Regions from separate parts of the Winslowiella toletana genome, predicted to be linked through region 3. Evidence: predicted binding sites of a transcription regulator. Region 3 holds the regulator's gene; each other region holds the start of a gene.

Region 1 (3,232 bases), 660 kb from region 3:
CACTCGGATGCGCCCGACTGCAGCGCTTTTTGCTCAACGCCTTCCAGATCGCCACGCTCCTGACCGATATCGGCAACAAATGCGACCACTTCGCAGTCGCCGTAATTCTCTTTCAGCCATGGAATGATTGCTGAGGTATCCAGACCGCCGGAGTAAGCCAGAACGATTTTCTTAATGCCTTGGTTTTGCATCTTTTAATCCTTGAATATAAAAACGTTTCGTTATGCGAGAATCCGGGTGCCAATGGACACACCGTTAAATAAAGTTGGCAACTGTTCAGCGTTACGCCAGCTGGCGATATCGACCGGACGTCCCAGCGTACGGGCAGCATCGAGAGCGGCGTTAACTTTAACAATCATGCCATCGGTAATAATGCCCTGCGCAATCAGCTGCTCGGCTTTCGCGGCGGTCATCTCTTCGATGCGCTGACCTTTGCCATCCAGAATACCGCTGACGTCAGAGAGCAGAATCAGGTCAGCACCGAGCGTGGCAGCCAGCGCCGTCGCCGCCTGGTCAGCATTGACGTTCATCAGTTCGCCAGCATCAGTAATGCCAATTGAGCTCACTACCGGCAAGAAATTAGCCGCCAGCAGGGTATTAATTAACACCGGGGAACCTGGCGTCGCATTACCAACATGCCCCAGTGATTCATCAAGTTGCGTCACGTTAACGCTATTGCCGTCACCGAGACACAGGCCAACAGCATTGATAGCATATTTCTTCGCCCACGCCAGCAGCGTTTTGTTGGCGGTTCCTGCCAGCGCACCGGTGATGATGTCGATCTGATCGGCAGGCGTCACCCGCAGGCCATTTTTCTTCTGAACCGGCAGCGCCAGTTTCTTCATCAGTTCATCCACCAGACAGCCACCGCCATGCACGATTAACAGCGGACGCTGGTGAGATTCACGATAAGTCACCAGCGCGTCAAACAGTCGCGCCAGCGCCTCTTCACTGTCCAGTAACACACCGCCCAGTTTGATAATGAGTGGATTGGTCATAATGTTCTCAAACTCGTCAGTTAAATAAGTGACAGCGTTTCAGGGAAACCGAAACGGATATTCAGACACTGCACCGCCTGCGAAGACGCGCCTTTCAGCAGGTTATCTTCCGCCGCAACGAGGATCACATGCTCGCCCTGTACGGCAAAACCAATATCGCAGAACGGCAGACCAATCACAGATTTTAGCGCTGGCAGGCTCTTGTCATGCAGACGCACCAGTGGTTTGTCGTGATAGGCGTTGTGCAACGCTTCCGCCACATCTTCACGGCTGATGCCGGCTTTCAGGCGACAGGTAATAGTTTCCAGAATACCGCGCGGGAAATTGCCCAGATGCGGGTTAAAAATTACCGGCATCCCCAGATGTTCAGCGATTTCCGGCTGATGGCGATGAGCAAACAGGTTGTAGGGTTGCAGGCTCACTTCGCAGAAACTGGTGTTAATACTGGCCTTACGACCGGCACCGCTGACGCCACTGGTGGCGTTGATCACCGGCCACTGATCGCGATTCAGCAGATCGGCTTCGATCAACGGCTTCAGCGCCAGCTGAGCCGCGGTCGGATAGCATCCCGGCACCGCAATCAGCTGCGCTTCTTTAATTCTGTCGTGCTGCCACTCGGCCAGGCCATAAACAGCTTTATCCAGCCACTGCTGATGCTGATGGGTAAAACCGTAGTATTGGGTGTAGAAGTTCTCATCGTTTACGCGGAAAGCGCCAGAGAGATCGAACACCACACAGCCGGCTTTCAGGAATTCAGGCGCCAGGTCGTGGCTGACCTCGTGGGCGGTGGCGAGGAATACCACATCAACCTTGCCAGCATACTCGGCAGCATCACTCAGCGGCTGTAAAGGCATATCAACGATGCCTTTCAGCTGCGGATGAAGCTCGGAGAGTAATTTTCCTGCATCCGGGCTTTGCGCTGAAACCGCTAAAGCGGTTATGTTCATATGCGGATGGCGATTCAGATAGGTCGCAAGCTCTACACCAGCATAACCGCTGGCACCAACAATCAGCGTATTCAACATCAGGCTGTATACCTTTTTACAGTCACCAAATTCCGGGTTGCAGCCGTTTAGGCTTCTGACCCACGATGCCAGGCGTTTATTTGTTCAGGGCACATTTAACCGTTCCCTTAAGCCTGACGTTAATGTATTTTTATTCACTATTAATGCATGAATATTGATACTATCCTAACCCAAGGACTGTCAACAGTGAAGACAAAATTACCCCCTTTTATTGAACTATACCGCCAGTTGATCGCGATACCATCAATCAGTGCTACCGACAGCGCGCTCGATCAGAGTAATGAAACTTTAATCAATTTGCTGGCCGGTTGGTTTCGCGACCTTGGCTTCAGCGTGGAGGTTCAGCCGGTACCCGGTACTCGCCATAAATTCAATATGCTGGCGAAGAGCGGTCTCGGTGCTGGCGGCCTACTGTTAGCCGGTCACAGCGATACCGTGCCGTATGACGACGGCCGCTGGACGCGCGATCCTTTCACCCTGACCGAACACGACAATAAGCTGTACGGCCTCGGCACCGCCGACATGAAAGGTTTCTTTGCGTTTATTCTTGATGCGTTGCGTGATGTCGATGTCTCAACGTTAACAAAACCGCTGTATATCCTCGCGACTGCCGATGAAGAAACCACCATGGCTGGCGCGCGCTATTTCTCGGAATCCACCACGCTGCGCCCGGACTGCGCGATTATTGGTGAGCCGACGTCACTGAAGCCGGTGCGCGCGCACAAAGGCCACCTGTCACACGCTATTCGCATTGAGGGGCAATCAGGCCACTCCAGCGATCCAGGTCGTGGCGTCAATGCGATTGAACTGATGCACGATGCGATTGGCCATTTGATGAATCTGCGTAACACGCTGAAAGAGCGCTACCATCACGATGGGTTTGCGATTCCCTATCCGACGATGAATTTCGGCCATATTAATGGTGGTGATGCGGCAAACCGTATCTGCGCCTGCTGCGAGCTGCATATGGATATTCGTCCGTTGCCTGGCCTGACGCTGAGCGATCTTGATGGCTTGTTAAACGAAGCGCTGGCACCGGTAAGTGAGCGCTGGCCGGGTCGCCTGACAGTAGGTGAGTTGCATCCGCCGATTCCGGGCTATGAATGTCCGCCCGATCATCAACTGGTGCAGGTAGTCGAGAAACTGTTAGGGACGCCCACCGAAGTGGTTAACTACTGTACCGAAGCGCCGTTTATTCAACAGATTTGC
Region 2 (3,232 bases), 1.5 Mb from region 3:
TACCGCGTTTGCCATGACGGTGCATAAATCGCAGGGTTCGGAGTTTGAGCATACTGCGCTGGTGTTACCGAATCACTTTTTGCCGGTACTGACGCGTGAGCTGGTGTATACCGCCATTACCCGCGCGCGCGATCGGTTGACGTTATATGTCGATAATAGCGTATGGGGCAAGGCGGTAAGAGCGCGTACCCAGCGGCGCAGTGGTTTGCAGCAGCGACTGAATATGATGTAGAAAGCCATTTTCGGCACGGGCGGAATTTGCTGCAGGGGAGCCGTTTTCGGCACCCCTGCAGAGAATCTGTGGGATGATTATCAGCCTAAATCAGCCATTAACACCTTCGAACGACGCTGATAGTTATACATCTGCTTCTTACTTTCCGGCAGCACTTCGATATCCACCGGCGTAAAGCCGCGCTCCTGGAACCAGTGAATACTGCGGGTGGTCAGCACAAACAGTTTTTTAAGCCCGATCTGGCGCGCCTGCAACGCCACGCGCTGTAATAAAGCTTCGCCGCGCGATGAGCTGCGGTAGTCAGGGTGAACCGCGACGCAGGCCATCTCGCCAATCTGCTCTTCCGGGAAAGGATAGAGCGCTGCACAGGCGATGGTCAGATTATCGCGTTCGATAATAGTGAACTTATCGATCTCCATTTCCAGCTGTTCGCGAGAGCGACGCACCAGAATTCCCTGCTGCTCCAGCGGACGAATCAGCTCAAGAATACCGCCAATATCATTAATGGTCGCGCGGCGAATCTGCTCGGCTGACTCCATCACGATTTGCGTACCAATACCGTCGCGTGAGAACAGCTCCTGCAACAGTGCACCGTCTTCCTGATAGCTGATCAGGTGGCTGCGGCGCACGCCGCTGCGACAGGCTTTAACGGCGCCACGCAGAAAGCGCACGGTGCCGGAGAGGTAATCGCCGTGCACTTCCTGCGCTTCGATGCGCTGCTGGGCATCATTTGGGAATAGTTCAGAGATGATCTCACCCTGATCATTGGTGACGCCCTGTTCAGAGCAGAAGCCGATCATCTTTTCAGCTTTCAGCTTAATCGCCAGCTGGGTTGCCACTTCTTCAGACGTCAGGTTAAAACTCTCGCCGGTGACTGAAACCGCAACCGGCCCCATCAGCACAATCGCGCCGCTGTCGAGCTGGCGATGGATCGCCTCTTCGTCGATGCGACGAATGCGTCCACTGTGGCAGTAGTCGACGCCGTCATCTATGCCCAGTGGTTGGGCAATAATAAAGTTACCGCTTACCACATTAATATGCGCGCCCTGTAACGGTGTGTTGTTCAGGCTCATCGACAGACGAGCCGTAATATCCAGTTGCAGTCGACCCGCTGCCTGCTTAACCAACTCCAGCGCCTGCGCATCGGTGACGCGCGTATGCTTGTGATAAATCGGTTCAAGCTGATGCTCAGCCAGGTTGGCGTCAATTTGTGGGCGTGCGCCATAAACCACTACCAGCCGGATGCCGAGGCTGTGTAGCAGGCCGATATCATTGACGATGCTGGAGAAGTTTTCATGCTCAATCGCTTCACCACCCAGCATGATGACAAACGTCTTGCCGCGGTGCGCATTGATATAGGGAACGGTATGGCGAAAACCCTGAACCAGCTCAGTACTACGTTCCTTCACGGCCAACCCTCTTTGCATTTTTATTCGTAATTTCTGTATTTTTATTCTTTTATTGCCTGTGATGCAAGAGGCAATTATCCTTACTTATCACCAGCTATGCGTCTTTTCCCCAGCTAATTCTCTGCATTTATTCGCTTTTTCCGGGTGACAGCGTTTAAGGGATTCGCTAAAGTTTTTGCCATCTTGTTTTTTTTTGGCTGTTTTTTAGACACACCACAGTAAACCGGAGCGGCATGTCCCAATCAAACTCTTTCCTTAGTCGTCGCCAGTTGTTAAAAAGCGCCGGCGCGGTTTGGCTGCTAAGCGTCAGTCAGGTTGGCATGGCTGCCAGCAGTCATGTGGTTGCCGTGCGCATCTGGCCCTCGTCAACGTACTCCCGCTTAACGCTGGAATCTAACGTTCCGCTTAAATATAAGCAGTTTGCCCTGAGCAATCCGGAACGCGTGGTCATCGATATCGAAAATCTGCACCTTAATCAGGTTCTGAAAGGGGTGGGGAAGCTGGTGCTGGATAACGATCCCTATATCAAGAACGCCAGAGTAGGGCAGTTCGATAAAAATACCGTACGGCTGGTGCTGGAACTGAAACGCAATGTGGCCCCACGTATTTTTACCCTGCCGCCGGTTGCCGGTATCAAAGATCGTCTGGTGCTGGATCTCTACCCGTCACAGGGGAATGTGGTTGATGATCCGCTGCTGGCATTACTGGAAGATTACAACCAGGGTACGCTGGAAAGAACACAACCCGCCGCCGCGCCATTACCGGGTAAAGCCGGACGCGATCGACCGATTGTGATTATGCTCGATCCAGGCCACGGCGGTGAAGATCCGGGGGCGATAGGTAAGCATAAGACGCGTGAAAAAGATGTGGTATTAAAGATCGCCCGCCGGCTGAAAGCGCTAATCGATAAGCAACCGAATATGCGGGCTTACATGACGCGTAATGAGGATGTGTTTATTCCGTTGAAGGTTAGGGTTGCTAAAGCACGAAAGCAGCGCGCCGATCTGTTTGTCTCTATCCATGCCGATGCTTTTACTAACCGGGCGGCGCGTGGTTCATCAGTGTTTGCCCTGTCGACGAAAGGGGCGACCTCAACCGCCGCGCGTTTCCTCGCGCAAACGCAAAACGAATCCGACTTGATCGGTGGGGTGAGTCGTAGTGGCGATCGCTATCTCGACCATACCATGTTCGATATGGTGCAGAGTCTTACCATCAATGACAGCCTGAAATTTGGTAAAGAGGTGCTGTCGCGCTTGGGTAAAGTAAATCATCTGCATAAACGAACCGTCGATCAGGCGGGCTTTGCGGTACTTAAGGCGCCGGATATTCCCTCTATTCTGGTTGAAACGGCATTTATCAGTAATCTGGAAGAGGAGCGCAAGCTGCGCACGTCTAAATTCCAGCAGCAGGTAGCTGAGTCAATTCTGGCAGGGATTAAAGCCTATTTTGCTAATGGTGGGGCGGTGGCAAGAAAATAATAGCTTATCAGGGCGGCGCGCTGGTCGCCTGTGCTGTTGGCAACGCGCTGAAGGGGAGTGCTGAAAACTGGCAAATGCCAGATACAAAAAAACACCCTTTCAGGTGTTTTAAT
Region 3 (3,232 bases):
TATCTTTTTTCAGCGTATCCAGCATGCCTTCCAGCGCCTGCTGCTCGAACGCGCTCAGTGTGCCGATAGGCTTACGTTGCTCAACGCCGTTTTTACCCAGCAGCAGCGGCTGAGAGAAGAAACGCGCGTGCTCGCCGTCACCTTCAACATAGGCACACTCAACCACATTGCTTTCGCCATGCAGCGCACGCACCAGTGACAGGCCAAAACGTGCCGCCGCCTGACCCATCGACAGCGTTGCCGATCCGCCACCGGCCTTCGCTTCAACCACTTCAGTACCCGCATTCTGAATACGTTTAGTCAGGTCGGCCACTTCCTGCTCGCTGAAGCTGACGCCAGGAATCTGCGACAGCAGCGGCAGAATAGTCACGCCAGAATGCCCACCAACCACCGGTACATTCAGCTCTTCAGGCTGTTTGCCTTTCAGCTCAGCCACAAAGGTGTTGGAGCGAATGATATCCAGCGTGGTAACGCCAAACAGTTTGTTCTTATCGTATACACCGGCTTTTTTCAGCACTTCAGCAGCAATCGCCACCGTGGTGTTCACCGGATTGGTAATAATACCAATCAGTGCTTTCGGGCAGGTGGTCGCCACTTGTTCAATCAGGTTACGCACGATACCGGCGTTCACGTTGAACAGATCGGAGCGATCCATACCTGGCTTACGCGCCACACCGGCAGAGATCAGTACCACATCCGCACCATGCAGCGCAGGGGTAGCATCTTCACCGCTGAAACCTTTGATTTTAACTGCCGTAGGGATGTGGCTTAAATCGACTGCAACGCCAGGGGTTACCGGAGCGATGTCATACAGGGAGAGTTCTGAACCTGCCGGAAGCTGGGTTTTAAGCAGAAGTGCGAGAGCCTGGCCAATACCGCCAGCTGCGCCGAGAACTGCAACTTTCATCCTAAACTCCTTATTATTGTGAGCAGAAAAGTGCCGGAAATCCATCCGGTTACGACCATAACCAACCTGCGAGCGAATGACGAGGATCTTGTCATGGTTTTGCGTGCTGTCGCACTGAATCGAGCACAAACCGTTGAGATTGACCGCATTACGTACAGATTTGACGCTGATAGTAACTGCATGCAGACACATTATTCGGCGGTTACATTACACCTTTAACAGTTATCAGAACAACATCAATTTTATAACAATCTGTTCACTTGCTTTCTCATAGCTATGCGCCAGTGCGCCATTTTTCATCGCGAAGAAAGTTTGGTAGAATGCGCGCCCGCATTGAAAATTCCGCAACTCAAGCCTAAAGGCAGTTTGCATAATAATTCATTTAAATGCATAATAATTTATCGCCCGGCATCGGGCATCCCGTTTTACTTTCTTCTATATCGGTAGCCTATGCGTAACCCATCAAAACAAGAAGATTTGATTAAGGCATTTAAGGCCTTATTAAAAGAAGAGAAGTTTAGCTCTCAAGGCGAGATTGTGCTGGCGCTGCAGGACGAGGGTTTCGACAATATCAATCAGTCCAAAGTATCGCGCATGCTGACTAAATTTGGCGCGGTGCGTACCCGTAACGCCAAAATGGAGATGGTTTACTGTCTGCCAGCCGAGCTTGGCGTGCCAACTACCACCAGCCCGCTGAAAAATCTGGTGCTGGATATCGACTATAACGATGCGTTGGTGGTTATCCATACCAGCCCAGGTGCTGCCCAGCTGATTGCCCGCCTGCTGGATTCGCTCGGTAAAGCTGAGGGGATTCTTGGCACCATCGCCGGTGACGACACCATCTTTATTACCCCGGCGCGCGCGTTTACCGTTAAGCAACTGTACGACGCGATTTTGATGTTATTCGAACAAGAACTCTGAAACGCTGCGCTGAATCGACGGCTGAAATTGGCCGTTCAGGCCGCGTTATCCTCAGCTTGACTTAGAGCCGACATCCCGTCGGCTCTTTTTTTTGTTGCTTCAAACCCGGCTTATATGGGATAAAACACTGGCTCGAGACGACAATCTCATTCTTTCCTCCTCGATATACTCCTCTACCAGCGTGATCCACTGCAAATTTACGCACAAATAGCTAAATTCACCCATGTTATTGTTTTTGCTCAATATTAATGCGATACGGGTAAATTATAAGCTTTTTTTATAACTATCGGTTATTAAAAAGTCATTTCCATGCAAAGCATCCCACTAAAATATTATTAGCTAGGTATTAATTTCCTACGTGATTAGATCTATACTTATTTTCGTGATGACAATCACACTAATTAAAAAGATAAAAATTGACGACGAGGAAATAAATATGAACGTTAAAACTACTATCGCGACTCTTGGCATCCTTTCTGCCCTGTCATTCGGCGCTTTTGCAGCTGAATCCGTCACCGCAGAACAGGCGCAAAATCTGCAGTCTGTTGGCACCATTACCGTAAGCGGCATCGCCGGTTCACCAATGGATATCCATCAGGCTCTGGTACAAAAAGCCGATAAACAAGGCGCCAGCGCTTACCGCGTGATTGAGGCCTACAACAACGGTAACTACCACGCTACCGCTGAACTGTATAAATAAGCGCATTTGCAGTACCCCGTACATAACGACGGCAACCCCAAGTATAAAAATAGCTGTACACACCTTTCGGTTGCTCTGAACAACATATTTCTGGAGTAAGTATCATGAAAACCACTATCGCTATCGCTGCACTCGGTCTGGCTTCCGTTCTCTCTTTTTCTGCTGCCGCAGCTGACCTGGTCACCGAGCAACAGGCTACCAGCCAGAACCTGCAGTCAATGGGCACTATTACCGTCAGCGGACTGGACAGTTCACCCATGACTATCCGTGATGCGCTGTCAGAGAAAGCCAATCAGCAGGGCGCCAGCTCTTATCGGGTGATTGAGGCGTATAACAACGGCAACTATCACGCAACTGCTGAAATTTATAAATAATTCGCCCGCACGGGCGCTGACTAAGCGCCTGGCCGCTGCGCTGAAGACCTGAAATCCGTAGGTTGCTGGAATGAATAAGGTGAGTGTGTCTGACGCGAGATTTTAATTCGCGGTGAAGTAAACGGACATGTCACAGCTAAGTGTTATCAGTAATTCCTCGTCGACCTGACGAACCCTTTGGCCCCGCACGCCGGGGCTCTTTTTTGCCACTGCAATATTTAACCGATCCGATATCCTACCGAACGTTGAAGCGGAGCTTACCCTCAAGCTCCTCTTCAGCTTCGTCAAACAGCAATATTAATGCGCCGTAGCGCCGTTTCTGCCCCGAAC

What was found. Region 3 encodes ArgR, which controls arginine synthesis, uptake and breakdown. Its sites were predicted from a motif close to ANTGAATAAAAATACANT; they were not measured.
Region 1: argC (N-acetyl-gamma-glutamyl-phosphate reductase) is a predicted target of ArgR. The motif match lies at 2,145-2,162, and genes of this name have one in related genera.
Region 2: argA (amino-acid N-acetyltransferase) is a predicted target of ArgR. The motif match lies at 1,674-1,691, and genes of this name have one in related genera.

The regions. Positions count from the first base shown of each region.
Region 1 is NZ_CP134152.1:4,748,663-4,751,894, forward strand. Features, by position in the region: gene RIN69_RS21580 (argininosuccinate synthase) at 1-191, opposite strand, end outside; gene argB (acetylglutamate kinase) at 222-998, opposite strand; gene argC (N-acetyl-gamma-glutamyl-phosphate reductase) at 1,019-2,023, opposite strand; gene argE (acetylornithine deacetylase) at 2,210-3,232, shown strand, end outside.
Region 2 is NZ_CP134152.1:3,891,874-3,895,105, reverse strand. Features, by position in the region: gene recD (exodeoxyribonuclease V subunit alpha) at 1-232, shown strand, start outside; gene argA (amino-acid N-acetyltransferase) at 313-1,659, opposite strand; gene amiC (N-acetylmuramoyl-L-alanine amidase AmiC) at 1,875-3,119, shown strand.
Region 3 is NZ_CP134152.1:486,353-489,584, reverse strand. Features, by position in the region: gene mdh (malate dehydrogenase) at 1-907, opposite strand, end outside; gene argR (transcriptional regulator ArgR) at 1,358-1,828, shown strand; gene yhcN (peroxide/acid stress response protein YhcN) at 2,265-2,528, shown strand; gene yhcN (peroxide/acid stress response protein YhcN) at 2,633-2,902, shown strand; gene RIN69_RS02330 (barstar family protein) at 3,138-3,232, opposite strand, start outside.